One region of the Photobacterium swingsii genome, then DNA from elsewhere that is predicted to be linked to it. Evidence: predicted binding sites of a transcription regulator. Region 1 holds the regulator's gene; the other holds the start of a gene.

Region 1 (7,549 bases):
TTTTGGAAAGCGAGCCACCAGCAGGTGTACCGCGAACTCAATAAAATGGCCACTAACGATCAAGTAACTTGCCGCCTTGAACCACAAGATGGTAAACCCGATCGCAAAGTGTACTCCATTACCGATTTAGGCCGTCAGGCACTCTTTAACTGGTTCCAAGAACCAGCACGCAACCCAACCATTCGTGATGAGTTTTCGGCGAAGCTACTAGTATGTGGAGTGCACAACTCACTCCCTATGCAGCAACAGCTAGAAGCATTGATCGATGAATCACATAGCTTAATGAACCACTACCACGAGCTAGAGAAAGTACACTTTAGCGATTACAAAGCAATGAGCCGTCAAGAGCGTCTTGATCGCCTTACGCTTCGTCGTGGTATGCACAACCGTCAAGCTTGGATTGTTTGGGCTGAAGAAGTGCTAGCTGAACTAAAAGACATGGATAGCGAAGGCAGCGATATCGCGCTATAAGCTTTTCTTGTCATATCAAAAAGCCGCTATCAAATAGCGGCTTTTTTGTTGGTTGCCTATCAATTAAGGCTAAACAATAAGTCTAGGGAGCTGCTATCTCCACTTCAGCTCGCACACCTAAGGTATGACATATGGCGTAGGTGAGTTCTGCACGATTCAGGGTATAAAAGTGGAAATCTTTCACCCCTTCGCGGCTCAGTACACGGACCATATCAATCGCATTACTGGCGCCAACCATCTGACGACTTAGCAAGTCATCATCCAAGCCTTCATATTGTTTTTCTAACCAACCTGGAATTTTAACGTTATTCGCAAGCGCAAAGCGCTTTGCTTGAGTCATGTTCGATACAGGTAGAATACCCGGTACAATTTCAACATCAATGCCTGCTGCTACACAGCGGTCACGAAACCGCAGATAACTTTCAACATCGAAGAAAAACTGGGTAATCGCACGACTCGCCCCTGCATCCACTTTTCGTTTTAGATTAATCAAATCCGCTTGCGCGCTTTTAGCCTCTGGGTGGACTTCAGGGTATGCCGCCACTGAAATATCAAAGTCCGCTTCTTTACGCAATAATTCCACCAAATCCGACGCATACATATCCGGTCTGCCACCTTGAGGTGGTAAATCACCACGCAGTGCCACAATATCGCGAATACCGCTGTTCCAGTAATCGCGGGCGATGGTACGGAGTTCATCACGACTGGCATCGATACAGGTTAAATGCGGCGCAGCAATAAGGCCGGTCTGGTCTTTGATATCTTTGATGATGGAGTGGGTCCGGTCACGCTCACCGGAGTTTGCACCGTACGTTACAGAGACAAATTTCGGCTTTAACGTTTTTAGGCGGTGAATAGACGCCCAAAGGGTCTTTTCCATTTGCTCGCTGCTAGGCGGAAAAAACTCAAATGACACATTGAGGTCACCTTTAAGGTCCACAATATTTTGGTTAAGCGCATCTAAATGGCTTGCGTGAGAATACCCCATAGTTCATCCCTTCCTATCCTGGCACCGTGGCCCTGCTATCCTTAAAAGCGAACGTCTTCAAATAACCATTTAGACGTCTATATGTCTACAGAATGTCGTGATAACAATTTAATGTCAACCAAGTAATCATGAATTTTTCTCAAGTTCATCTTGCATAATTTTCACAATAAAAAAACCTGCCAAGGGCAGGTTTTAAAAGGAATAGTGCATGTTTCTAGCGATAGAATTATTGCTAACTAATCATCCTATTTAGTCAGGTTACCATCGCTATATTCAACTGCCTTAGATGATCATAGCAGTCGATTACACAATCGCCATTAATACTGAACATTATGGATAACGACTTCATCACGTCCCTAAAGCAAAGCCGCTAAGCGATTAATATCAGACAGCAACGCCCCAGCCGTGACATCACGACCCGCCCCCGGACCACGGATCACCAGCGGATTATCGCGATACCACCGACTTTCAATTGCAAAAATATTGTCACACGGCAGCAAGTTCGCCAATGCATGTTCTTTCGGTAAGGCTTCCACTCCCACGGCTGCTTTGCCTTTCTTATCAAGCCGAGCAACATAGCGCAGCACTTTTTCTTCCACATTCGCCTTCACCAATCGCTCTTCCAAGCGCGTATCGAGCTCTCCCGCTTGTTCGAAGAAGGTATCGAGACTGACATCAACCAAGGATTCAGGCACCAGTGTTTCCACTTTAACCTGCTCGGGCTCAATGCTAAGCCCTGACTCACGCGCCAGAATAACCAGCTTACGCATCACATCACTGCCGTCTAAATCATGGCGAGGATCGGGTTCAGTTAACCCTTGCTGCCACGCTTGCTCAATCAAGGCTGAAAACGGCACTGAACCATCGTACTGCTGAAATAACCATGACAAGGTGCCAGAGAAAATGCCAGACACCGCAATAATATCATCGCCACTCTCTCGTAAATCACGCACAGTGTGATTTACAGGTAAGCCCGCGCCAACCGTGGCGTTATACAACCAGTGCCGACTGGTTTTGGCAAACGCATCCTGCACCGCATGATAATCAGCACTTGATGCCGAGCCTGCCACTTTGTTTGCGGATATCAGGTGTAAACCACTCTCAGCAACCTGCGGGTATTTCACCGCTAGCTCAGCACTGGCTGTCACATCTAACACCACCACGTCATCGTATGGGTGTGCCGCTAAAGTCGACAGTAATTCACCCTCTGCATATTCAACCGCTTCATCGTTAAAACAGGTTAATGCCCGTGAAGGAGCGATACCTTCATAATCAATCCAATGACGACGACTGTCGGCCACACCGATCAAGGTAAATGTCTTACCATGACGCTTACTCAGTTGCTCACGCTCAGTTTCAAATAACTCAAGCCAGCGACTGCCTATGTTACCTTTGCCACACAGCACCAAGCCAATCCGCTTTTGGGCTTGGAATAAACTTTGGTGGACGCGGCCGATCAAGGTTTCAGGGTTCACATGGCGTAAAATAGCCACAAGACTCAAACCTGATTCAGCTTCAGCCAGAAACTCAACCGGTTGACCTTTAAGTTGCTGATAGAAACCGTGACAATGCACAGGGTTATTGACCACACCCGCTCCCACCACTGCGATCATAGTGAAACCATCACGTAACCGTAATTCAGCAGCAATACCGCTATCTTGCAGTAACCCTAAAACACCATTGACCACCTCACCCGTATAAGCCAGCAAAATACGACCTTGTTCTGGATCCACGCTTTGGGCCAGCGGTGGCAGCTGAGCTCGGAGTAAAGTGCGATCTAACTCTTTACGCACTGGTTCAAAGTCATTCGCACGTGGTACATCAAGCTCAATCAAACAAACATCATCTAGTGAGGTCACAATCTTTGCGCCACGACCAGAAGCTAATACGCGTTCCACCCGCGTCGATCCCGATTCGGGTTGATGACTGCAACGCAAAGTTAAATCTATCGTGCTCTGCGCAACGGGCTGGAGGGTACGGCTATGGAGTACAGGTGCCGCAAGACGTGCTAACTCACTGGCTTCATCAAGCCGTAATAAGGGTAGTAAGCAAGCATCTTTAACTTGGCGCGGATCGGCACTATAGACCCCTGCGACATCACTCCAAATCGTCACTCGCGCAACATCGGCCAAGGCGCCAATCACGGTTGCCGAATAATCAGAACCATTACGCCCCAATAGCACGGTTTGCCCCGTGTGGTTTTGCGCCATAAAGCCTGTGATCACAATCCGATGCTGGCTATGCTGCACCAGTTGTTGTTGCAGTAATGGCCGTGAAGCCGCGCAATCGACTTCAGGTTGTGCGGCAAGTTCAGCCCGTAAAAACTGGCGAGAATCGAGTGAACAAGCCGGTAAAGCACTCGCATTAAGCACAGCGGCAAGTAGCCGTGCAGACCACAGTTCACCGTGCCCTAACACCTTGGCACGAGTCGCCTCATCAAGGTCTAATTCACTCAATGCCGATAAGGCACTCAACTCAAGGTGAAGCTGAGTTTGCAATTCGTCAGCGGCGAGTTCAGGCAATAAATCCGTGATTAAATCTTGCTGATACTGACGTAGCTCCTGCAACACTTCATGCGCATGACGACCGTCTTTTGCCAGCAAGGCTAACCATTCTATGAGACGGTTGGTTGTTTTACCCGCCGCAGAGACCACAATCAGATCTTCGGCTGCCGAGTACTCTTGCAAAATCGTTGCAACGCGGCGATAGCACTCAGCATCTGCTAGACTACTGCCGCCAAACTTATGTAATTGACGTGCTTGTACTTGGCTCATTTATCCTACCTCGACAGCTTGCTGAAAGGCTTGTGCAAGATCGGCTACAAGATCGGTAGGATCTTCCAGCCCTACCGATAGACGCAATAATGCCGTATTGATACCCGCTTCGGCTTGCGCTTCATCTGACATCGCACGGTGTGTCATGCTCGATGGATGGGCTATCAAGCTTTCAGTTCCCCCCAAAGATTCCGCAAGCGAGAAACATTTCAGCGCTTTCACGAACACCTCAAGTTGTTGGAAACTCCCCGCCAACTCAAAACTAATCATAGAACCAAACCCTTTCTGTTGACGCTTCGCGATGTCGTGGCCTGGATGATCCGGCAAACTTGGGTGATAAATAGCCGCAACTTGGGGGTGGTTTTGTAAGAAAGCCAGCACCTGCGCCCCATTTTCTTCGTGCATCTTCATCCGTGGCACTAACGTACGTAAGCCCCTTAGGGTCAGGTATGCATCAAAAGGTGCGCCTGTTGCACCAATACAGTTAGCCCACCATGCAATGTTCTCAGCCTGCTCGGCATCAGCAGAAATCAGAATACCGCCGACGACATCAGAATGGCCATTGATGTACTTGGTCGTCGAGTGCACCACAAAATCTGCTCCTAATGCGATAGGTTGCTGCAAGACTGGTGAAAGGAAGGTGTTATCTACGGCCACCAGCGCCCCTGCGGCTTTGGCTTGCTGACACAAAGCTTCTACGTCAATCACGCGAAGTAAGGGGTTGGAGGGGGTTTCCACCCAAATAATTTTCGGTTGTCGAGCCAGCGCAGCGGCAAACGCCAGAGGATCAGATTGATCAACAAACTCAACCTTGAAGTCACCTTTGTTGGCACGGGTATTAAATAGTCGGTAAGTGCCGCCATAGCAGTCATGCGGCGCTATAATCAGATCGTCTGGGCCTAATATCGCAGAAACAAGAAGGTTAATCGCTGCCGTTCCACAACTTGTCACAACACCACCCGCACCACCTTCTAATTCTGTCAGTGCATCGGCCAACATATTGCGACTTGGGTTACCAGAGCGGGAGTAATCGAATTGCGGTACCTCACCCAGCTGTGGAAAACTGTACGTAGATGTGAGATAGATAGGTGGGACAACAGCGTGGTGCTGAGAATCGGATTCAATGCCGGTACGAACTGCAATAGTGGCAAGTTTCTTGTCACTCATATTAACCTTCCTTGTTTCGGTTTAATGCCGAATAAAATTCCTTCACCAACATTAACCATATAAAACTGGGACGTCAACACTTCTAGACGTCTATATGTCTTTGCTTATGGCGGTAAATATCGCTAAAATTCACCCAAACTTTAATTATGACTCACTGCCCTACTCGCAGTTATTTCGTATGACCCCATATTCTCTGAGGTTTTCTCAGTATAGTCATGGCATGAAATAACCTGAGCGGCGGTAAAAACAACAACGCTGAGAAGGTAAAACATGGCAGAGTGGAATGGCGAGTACATCAGTCCATACGCGGAACACGGTAAGAAAAACGAACAAGTAAAAAAAATTACGGTGTCAATTCCATTAAAAGTCTTAAAAATTCTGACTGATGAACGTACACGTCGTCAGGTAAATAACCTGCGCCATGCGACCAATAGTGAATTACTGTGCGAAGCATTTTTGCATGCTTATACCGGCCAACCGTTACCAACGGATGACGATATTCGTAAAGACCGTCCTGATGACTTACCGGCAGAAGCGAAAGCTTTGATGGATGCGATGGGAATTACTTACGAAGACATCAACGAGTAAGTTGATAACCAACAAAAAACTGACTGTGATGACAACTTTGGAATCACAGTCAGTAAATAAGGAAACACGCTACTTCGTTATCTAATTAATGGTAGCTTTTACTTTATCAGCTCTTTTACGCGGTTCGCCCTACAACCAGCGTCAAAAGAAAAATAGTAATAACGATTCCAAGTATCTTAAGTTCACGCTTTTTCATAACTCTCTCCTTGCTGTTTCTCACTCAAAATAAGTTTTCTCACCACCATGATGAACACACCGGTTAGCACTAAGTTCAGCGCCAGCGACAGCATGCTGATCGTGACAATAGGGCCACCAAAGCCATAACCTATGCTTATCATCAACACACCTGCACCTACTTCACCGCGCGGCCACATGCTGATCGACAACGCTAAACGCTCTTTCAACGTGGCTTCTTTGCGGTAACAGAACAGTGGGAACATCTTGCCGATATTGGCAATCACAGAAATGATCAACACGTGGTAAGTAATTTCAGCTAACGACATTGCTGGCATTGCCACTGTGATGCTCTCTGATGAGGAGGTTGCTACTCCCCCAAAGATTTGCGGCAAGCTCAGACCAACCAACATCATAAACACACCAGCCACAAAGCTTGATACTTGTTGATCGGCGGCGGATTCATGTTGCGATTTCATCATGCACCCCAACACGAAAGCGGGTAGCAAGACTTCGAAATGGACGCCACTGCGTAAATAAAACAACTCACACAGCAACGCAATAATGACGGAATAGCCCATCACAGCACCCGCTGACGATGGAATAGACCAAAGGTGTAAATAGCGATAACCCAGCGCTAATAAGCCAAACATTAAGACTAAAGTGACACCTAATGCAGGCTGCCAGCCCACCACTAAAATTGATAAAGGGATCATCAAGAGCACGGTATCGAGATCATCAAAGATGGCTAATACACGCGCTTTACTAAACATCCAGGTCGCCCCTAATCCCGCGGCAGCTAACATCGCAAACAGTACACCCGCAGACGTTGGCGCAGCAAAGCGGCCAATCACTAAGGTCTCTGTCCACGCGTCGACATTACTCCACATCTCTGCTGGCATAAGGACAAAAATGAAATACAGCACAACGCCAATCCACGGGAAGGTTGCCGTTGTCATTGCGACCACGTAATCCCAGCGGTATTGTTTTAAGTTGTTCTTATCAATTTCAAATTCACGACCAACATTGATCATGATGTAGGCCAGCGCTGACATGGTCAGCACCATAATGGTGGGTTGCAGTTGGCCGTAGCCGGCAATGAATGATGGTAGCAGTTGTGAGCACACTAGCCCCACCAACAGTAATGCGGAATATAGAATGATTTTTTTCACGTCATAACCTCTTGTATTACATTGCTCGTCGAAGGGTCAGCCCCCTAAAAAGAGGGCTGACAGTTGGGTTAGACGAATTTCACTTTCGTTATTTCTTTGATACCCGACAGTAAGAATGTCGGTACAGATGCCGCAATAATCACAGTCATTAGGTGACCAAACGACAGTGCTTCGGTATTAAAGATCATTTGACCTAAGCCTGTGTACATCACGCT
Region 2 (7,549 bases), 280 kb from region 1:
GGAAGTACTTTACCTTCAACGAATTCAAGGAACGCACCACCACCAGTAGAGATGTAAGAAACATCTGCTTTGATACCGAATTTATCGATAGCTGCTAGGGTGTCACCACCGCCTGCAACAGAGAAACCTTCTGAATCTGCGATTGCTTTAGAAATACCTGCTGTACCTGCTTCAAAGTTTTTGAATTCAAATACGCCAACAGGGCCATTCCAAAGAATTGTTTTCGCGTTGCCGATGATTTCAGCAAGAGCAGCCGTTGAGTCAGGACCAAGGTCGAAGATCATGTCGTCGTCTTGAACGTCAGCAACGTTTTTGATTTCTGCTTCTGCATTTTCATCAAATGCTTTCGCACATGCAACGTCTGTCGCTACAGGGATTGAACACTCTTTCATTAGTTTTTGAGCAGTTTCCACTAGGTCTGCTTCGTACAGTGATTTACCAACGTTGTGGCCTTCAGCTGCAATGAATGTGTTTGCGATACCGCCACCAACAACAAGTTGGTCAGCAATTTTAGATAGAGACTCAAGAACAGTCAGCTTAGTAGAAACTTTAGAACCACCAACGATAGCAACCAATGGACGCTCTGGGTTGTCCATTGCTTTGCCTAGTGCTTCAAGTTCAGCAGCTAGTAGAGGGCCTGCACATGCAACAGGAGCGTGAGTACCTACACCGTGAGTAGATGCTTGTGCACGGTGAGCAGTACCAAATGCGTCCATCACGAAGATGTCACATAGTGCTGCGTATTTTTTAGATAGCTCTTCTTCGTTCTTCTTTTCGCCTTTGTTAAAACGAACGTTTTCAAGAACAACTAGCTCACCTGTGTTTAGCTCTAGGCCATCTAGGTAATCTTTTGCTAGTTTAACGTCGCAATCTAGTGCGTCGTTTAGGTAGTTAACTACAGGCGCTAGCGAAAACTCTTCAGCGTATTCGCCTTCAGTAGGACGACCAAGGTGAGAAGTAACCATTACTTTAGCGCCAGCTTCTAGGCAACGCTTAATAGTAGGTAGAGATGCAAGAATACGAGCATCTGAAGTTACTTTACCGTCTTTTACTGGCACGTTTAGGTCAGCACGGATAAATACGCGTTTACCTGCAAGTTCCAGGTCAGTCATCTTGATTACAGACATTCTTTGTCCCTTTTCAAAGTTAGCTAAAATCTTTCAAGCTCGGCACTGTGCCCAACTCACGAATTCTTTACTTTATCTGTCTACTTTAGCCGTTAGTGCAGGCTAAAAGGCTACTCTCCCGTTGGGAGACCATCGTAGCTTTGATGCATCGCCAATGCGGTATCTAACATCCGATTGGCAAATCCCCATTCATTATCACACCACACCAGCATTTTAATTAGGTGCTGATTACTGACTCGGGTTTGTGTTCCGTCGACTATCGCGCTATGAGGATCGTGATTAAAGTCGATCGAGACCAGTGGTGCTTCGGTGTAATCTACAATATTTGCTAATGTACAACGAGTCGCGTCCAACAGTGATTGATTTACGTCATTAACTTTCACATTTGTTTTAACTGTGACGCTTAAATCCATCGCGGTCACATTTATTGTCGGTACTCGGACCGAAATAGCTTCAAATTTGTCAGAAAGTTTCGGAAATATGCGACCAATACCCAAGTGCAGTTTAGTATCAACCGGAATAATTGACTGGCTAGCTGCGCGAGTACGGCGTAAATCTGTGTGGTATGCATCAATGACCTGTTGGTCATTCATGGAGGAGTGAATCGTTGTGATCGTGCCCGACTCGATCCCGAAGGCTTCGTCCAGCACTTTAATAACAGGGACAATACAGTTAGTGGTACACGAACCATTTGACACAATACGGTCATCTGGCTTCAGCGTTTCATGGTTCACACCATAAATAATGGTATTGTCGATATCAGTTGCAGCAGGGTGTGAGAATAACACTTTCTTCGCGCCAGCTTGAAGGTGGGCTAGCCCATCTTCACGAGAGCCAAAAATCCCCGTACAGTCGAGCACAATGTCAACATCGAGGTCACGCCAAGGCAGTAAGTTAATATCACTTTGATGAAGGATACGGATAGAGTCTTGTTCGCCATTTTGATGGGCAATAAACAAGTGCTCCTGATCATGAGAGACAGGCTTAAAGAAACGACCATGGCTAGTATCATATTGTAACAAGTGGGCCATAGCTTCAGGCTCAGCCAACTCGTTAACTGCCACGATGTCTATTTGCTGGTGTTTACCGCTCTCGTACAAGGCGCGTAACACACTGCGGCCAATTCGGCCAAATCCGTTAATTGCGACTTTTAGTGTCATATCCGTGCTACATAAGAATTAAGCCGCGTAAGTGTATAACAAGCTCTGCCCAGAATCATCATAAATGTGACTCTTCTCACCATTTAGCTTTTATATGCTTAGCTCACATAAATACTGTTCGAATTGCACTCGACTTCATAACCATCAATAAAAAAGGCTTCCCGAAGGAAGCCTTTCATTAGCATAAGAGCCCTGCAATTATGCAAGTAATTCTTTCGCTGTGTTCACAACGTTTTCAGTCGTGAAACCGAACATTTTGAATAGCTCGCCTGCTGGTGCAGACTCACCAAATGTTGTCATACCGATGATCTTGCCACCGAAACCAACGTACTTGTACCAGAAGTCAGCAATACCTGCTTCTACAGCAATACGTGCAGTTACATCAGATGGCAGTACAGACTCACGGTATTCTGCATCTTGCTTGTCAAACGCGTCCGTTGCAGGCATAGATACTACGCGTACCTTCTTGCCTTCAGCGGTTAGTTCAGCCGCAGCGTTAACCGCTAGCTCAACTTCAGAACCTGTCGCAATAAGAATTAGCTCAGGCTTGCCTTCACAATCTTTCAGGATGTAGCCACCCTTCGCGATGTTCGCTACTTGCTCAGCGTCACGCTCTTGCTGTGCAAGGTTTTGACGCGAGAAGATTAGCGAAGTCGGGCCATCTTTACGCTCGATGGCTAGTTTCCAAGCCACGGCTGATTCAACTTGGTCACATGGACGCCATGTGCTCATATTTGGCGTTAGACGTAAAGAAGCGATCTGCTCAACCGGTTGGTGAGTAGGACCATCTTCGCCTAGGCCAATTGAATCATGAGTGTAAACTTGGATGTTTTGCACTTTCATTAGTGCAGCCATACGCATTGCGTTACGCGCGTATTCCATGAACATTAGGAAAGTTGCACCGTATGGTACAAAGCCACCGTGTAGCGCAATACCGTTCATGATCGCTGTCATACCGAATTCACGTACACCGTAGTGGATGTAGTTACCCGCGAAATCGTCAGCCGTTAGCGACTTAGAGCCCGACCACATAGTCAGGTTAGAAGGCGCAAGGTCAGCCGAGCCGCCCATGAATTCTGGTAGCATCGCACCAAACGCTTCTAGTGCGTTTTGTGAGGCTTTACGTGAAGCGATGTTCGCTGGGTTCGCTTGAAGATCGGCAATGATTGCTGATGCTTTTTCTTCCCACTGTGCAGGTAGCTCACCGTTTACACGACGTTTGTATTCTGCTGCTAGCTCAGGGTAAGCCGCTTCGTACGCTGCGAACTTCTCGTTCCAGCTTGCTTCTTTTGCTGCGCCTGCTTCTTTCGCATCCCACTCAGCTGCAATGTCAGCTGGGATTTCGAAAGGACCGTGGTTCCAACCAAGGAATTCACGTGCTGCTGCGATTTCTTCAGCGCCTAGTGGTGCACCGTGACAATCGTGTGAACCCGCTTTGTTTGGCGAACCAAAACCGATGATGGTTTTAGTACAGATAAGCGTTGGACGACCTGTTTCTGCTTTAGCCGCTTCAATCGCAGCGTTGATTGCGTCAGCATCGTGACCATCAACCGCAGGAATAACATGCCAGCCGTACGCTTCGAAACGCTTAGGCGTATCGTCAGAGAACCAACCTTCCACTTCACCGTCGATAGAGATGCCGTTGTCATCCCAGAACGCAATCAGCTTGCCCAGACCTAGCGTACCCGCCAGTGAACATGCTTCGTGAGAGATACCTTCCATTAGACAGCCATCGCCCATGAACACGTACGTGTTGTGGTCAACGATGTCGTGGCCTTCACGGTTGAATTGTGCAGCTAGGGCTTTCTCAGCCATTGCCATACCAACACCGTTTGTAATGCCTTGGCCTAGAGGACCAGTCGTTGTTTCAACACCCGGTGCATAACCGTATTCAGGGTGACCCGGTGTTTTAGAATGCAGTTGACGGAAGTTCTTCAGATCATCAATTGATAGATCGTAACCCGTCAGGTGAAGCAGAGAGTAAATTAGCATTGAACCGTGGCCGTTCGACAAAATGAAACGGTCGCGATCAGCCCACTCAGGGTTTTGTGGGTTGTGGTTCATGTGGCCACGCCACAGTACTTCAGCGATATCAGCCATACCCATAGGTGCGCCTGGGTGGCCTGAGTTAGCTTGTTGAACACCATCCATGCTTAGGGCACGAATTGCATTAGCTAGATCTTTACGAGAAGACATGTCTGCTCCAGAGGTTCGTAGACTGTTGTATTATGGTTATTTACCTTTCTAAGTGCCCTTTCACAGGCGCGGTAAATTAACCAGGAATCGGCGGGCGGGTATTGTCGCAAAGTATTTGCCCTCACTGCAAACGATTTCCTGAACAAAATAAGTCTGTTTTCAATAAGCTGCTACCTTGATGTCACAAAAACGCAGAGATTTCGCACAGTTAAAGTAATCGTTTGCGTCAGCAATATAAAAAAACCACAAAATAAGTATTGTTGATTTTCACTCTCGTTTGAGTATTATAGACGTCTAGACGGAAGTAGCTCTATACATACGAACGTGTATACGTATGAATAGAACGGCACCTAGCCCGCATAAAAGTGCTACTTATATTACAACTACGAATACCTACAAGTGAGAATTCTCATGGCAAAACACCTGTTTACTTCTGAGTCAGTATCTGAAGGTCATCCAGATAAAATTGCAGACCAAATTTCTGATGCAGTATTGGATGCAATTCTAGAGCAAGACCCAAAAGCACGTGTTGCTTGTGAGACTTACGTAAAAACCGGCATGGTAATGGTTGGCGGTGAAATCACGACATCAGCTTGGGTTGATATCGAAGAGATCACTCGTGAAACGGTACGTGAAATTGGCTACGTTCACTCAGACATGGGCTTTGATGCCAATTCTTGTGCTGTTCTAAACACCATCGGTAAGCAATCACCAGATATCAACCAAGGTGTTGATAAAGCAGACCCTAAAGAACAGGGCGCAGGTGACCAAGGTATTATGTTCGGTTACGCAACCAACGAAACTGACATTCTAATGCCAGCGCCAATTACTTACTCTCACCTTCTGGTTAAGAAGCAAGCTGAAGTACGTAAGAGCGGTAAACTAGACTTCCTTCGCCCAGATGCGAAATCTCAAGTTACTTTCCAATACGACCAAGGCAAAATTGTTGGTATTGATGCCGTTGTTCTTTCTACGCAGCACTGTGATTCAGTAACAACGCCAGATCTACGTGAAGCAGTAATGGAAGAAATCATCAAGCCAGTACTGCCACAAGAGTGGATCACCAAAGACACTAACTTCTTCATCAACCCAACCGGCCGCTTTGTTATCGGTGGTCCTATGGGTGACTGTGGTCTAACGGGCCGTAAAATCATCGTTGATACCTACGGCGGCGCAGCTCGTCACGGCGGTGGTGCATTCTCTGGTAAAGATCCATCAAAAGTCGACCGTAGTGCAGCATACGCAGCACGTTACGTAGCGAAAAACATCGTTGCAGCAGGCCTAGCCGATCGTTGTGAAATCCAACTTTCTTACGCTATCGGTGTTGCAGATCCAACGTCTATCATGGTTGAAACCTTCGGTACTGAAAAAGTGTCTCACGACATCATCATCGAAGCAGTTCGTCAGAACTTCGACCTACGCCCTTACGGTCTACAAGAAATGCTGAACCTACTTCAGCCTATCTACCAAAAGACAGCGGCATACGGCCACTTTGGTCGTGACGAATTCCCTTGGGAAGCAACAGATAAAGCCGCAATCCTTCGCGATTTCGCTAACATCAAATAAGTTTGCCTTGGCATTAAGCCAACCAAATCTTGATAGAAAAAAGGAAGCCTCGGCTTCCTTTTTTATTACCAACTCGAAGCAACTTTCTCCACACTCGCTCGCAGCCAACAAGAAAATACCCAGAGGTCGCCGTTATTGTCGCGTTTCCCAAAACTATTTATACTGCCCACTCCCCCAGCAATTTTAAGCACGCATGTCCTCACTTCAATCTCAAGTCATTGCTAAAGTCGAATCCTGTATTTCGCATGCTAATCAACGTTTGCAAAAGCGATTTGCAATGCCAACCGTTAGCTTTCGTCAAGGGGGAAAGATAGCAGGTAGTGCACGGTTACAGGGATGGGAAGTACGCTTTAATCCCGTATTGCTAAAAGAAAACCCGCAAGCTTTTCTCGATGAAGTGGTACCACACGAAGTCGCGCATTTGATCACCTTTAAGCTTTTTGGCCGTGTTCGGCCACATGGTAAAGAGTGGCAAACTATCATGACTCAAGTCTTCGGTATCCCAGCACGTACTACCCACAGTTTTGATGTTAGCTCGGTACAAGGAAAAACCTTTTCTTATCAGTGCCAATGTAGCCAACATCAGCTCACCGTTCGTCGCCATAATAAGGTTGCACGTGGCCAAGTCAGCTACCATTGCCGCCAGTGCCGCCAGCCTCTTACACTGTGTGCTTAAACACATCCTTCTCTAGCCTTCTCCTTCATCACACTTAGCCTGCACGCTGACTCTACCAATATTGGCTTTTCATCGTTCCTTTTGTGTAACTGGGTAAGTTATAGGTACAGCTTACTGTGATATGGTTCTAAAATAGTAAGATATTGATAAGCCTATCAAACCTATTGTGAGCCAAAACGACCCATGAAACGCGCATACTTAGCCCTACTCGGCCTACTGCTATTACCAACCACAAGCCATGCAGAAGGCAAACACCCTACTTCATTTTCTAATGCTAAAAAACAAGCCGTAAAAATCTATAAAGATCATCCTGTTAGTTTTTATTGCGGCTGTGATATCGAATGGAAAGGCAAAAAAGGGATCCCAGATCTTGATAATTGCGGCTACCAAGTGCGTAAACAACTTAAACGCGCCAGTCGTATTGAGTGGGAGCATGTCGTACCTGCGTGGCAATTTGGTCATCAACTCCAATGCTGGCAAGATGGCGGCCGAAAAAACTGCCGTAAAGACAAACGCTTTAAAGTAATGGAGTCCGATTTACATAACCTCACACCAGCGATTGGTGAAGTTAACGGTGACCGCTCCAATTACCAATTTCTACCGTGGAACGGCAATCAAGGGGCCTTCTATGGCCAATGTGATATGAAGGTCGACTTCAAAAATAAACGCGTTGATCCACCTGTCGCTGCTCGCGGGGCGATTTCACGTATCTATTTATACATGGCTCAAGAATACCGAGAATTGAACCTGTCACGCCAGCAGCGTCAATTAATGGAAGCATGGAACCGCCAATACCCAGTCGATCAATGGGAGTGTGAACGCGA

Evidence for each region. The regulator MetJ, encoded in region 1, represses methionine synthesis genes. The targets are predictions, from matches to a motif close to TTAGACNTNTANANGTCTAA.
Region 2: a site for MetJ is predicted at 4,762-4,781, ahead of metK (methionine adenosyltransferase). Genes of this name have one in related genera too.

The regions. Positions count from the first base shown of each region.
Region 1 is NZ_AP024852.1:224,581-232,129, reverse strand. It holds gene OCU77_RS01075 (PadR family transcriptional regulator) at 1-471, shown strand, start outside; gene metF (methylenetetrahydrofolate reductase) at 554-1,459, opposite strand; gene OCU77_RS01065 (bifunctional aspartate kinase/homoserine dehydrogenase II) at 1,816-4,233, opposite strand; gene OCU77_RS01060 (O-succinylhomoserine (thiol)-lyase) at 4,234-5,400, opposite strand; gene metJ (met regulon transcriptional regulator MetJ) at 5,671-5,988, shown strand; gene OCU77_RS01050 (hypothetical protein) at 6,171-7,334, opposite strand; gene OCU77_RS01045 (cation-translocating P-type ATPase) at 7,403-7,549, opposite strand, start outside.
Region 2 is NZ_AP024852.1:506,089-513,637, reverse strand. It holds gene OCU77_RS02520 (phosphoglycerate kinase) at 1-1,127, opposite strand, end outside; gene epd (erythrose-4-phosphate dehydrogenase) at 1,238-2,287, opposite strand; gene tkt (transketolase) at 2,486-4,483, opposite strand; gene metK (methionine adenosyltransferase) at 4,895-6,049, shown strand; gene OCU77_RS02500 (SprT family zinc-dependent metalloprotease) at 6,243-6,725, shown strand; gene OCU77_RS02495 (endonuclease) at 6,909-7,549, shown strand, end outside.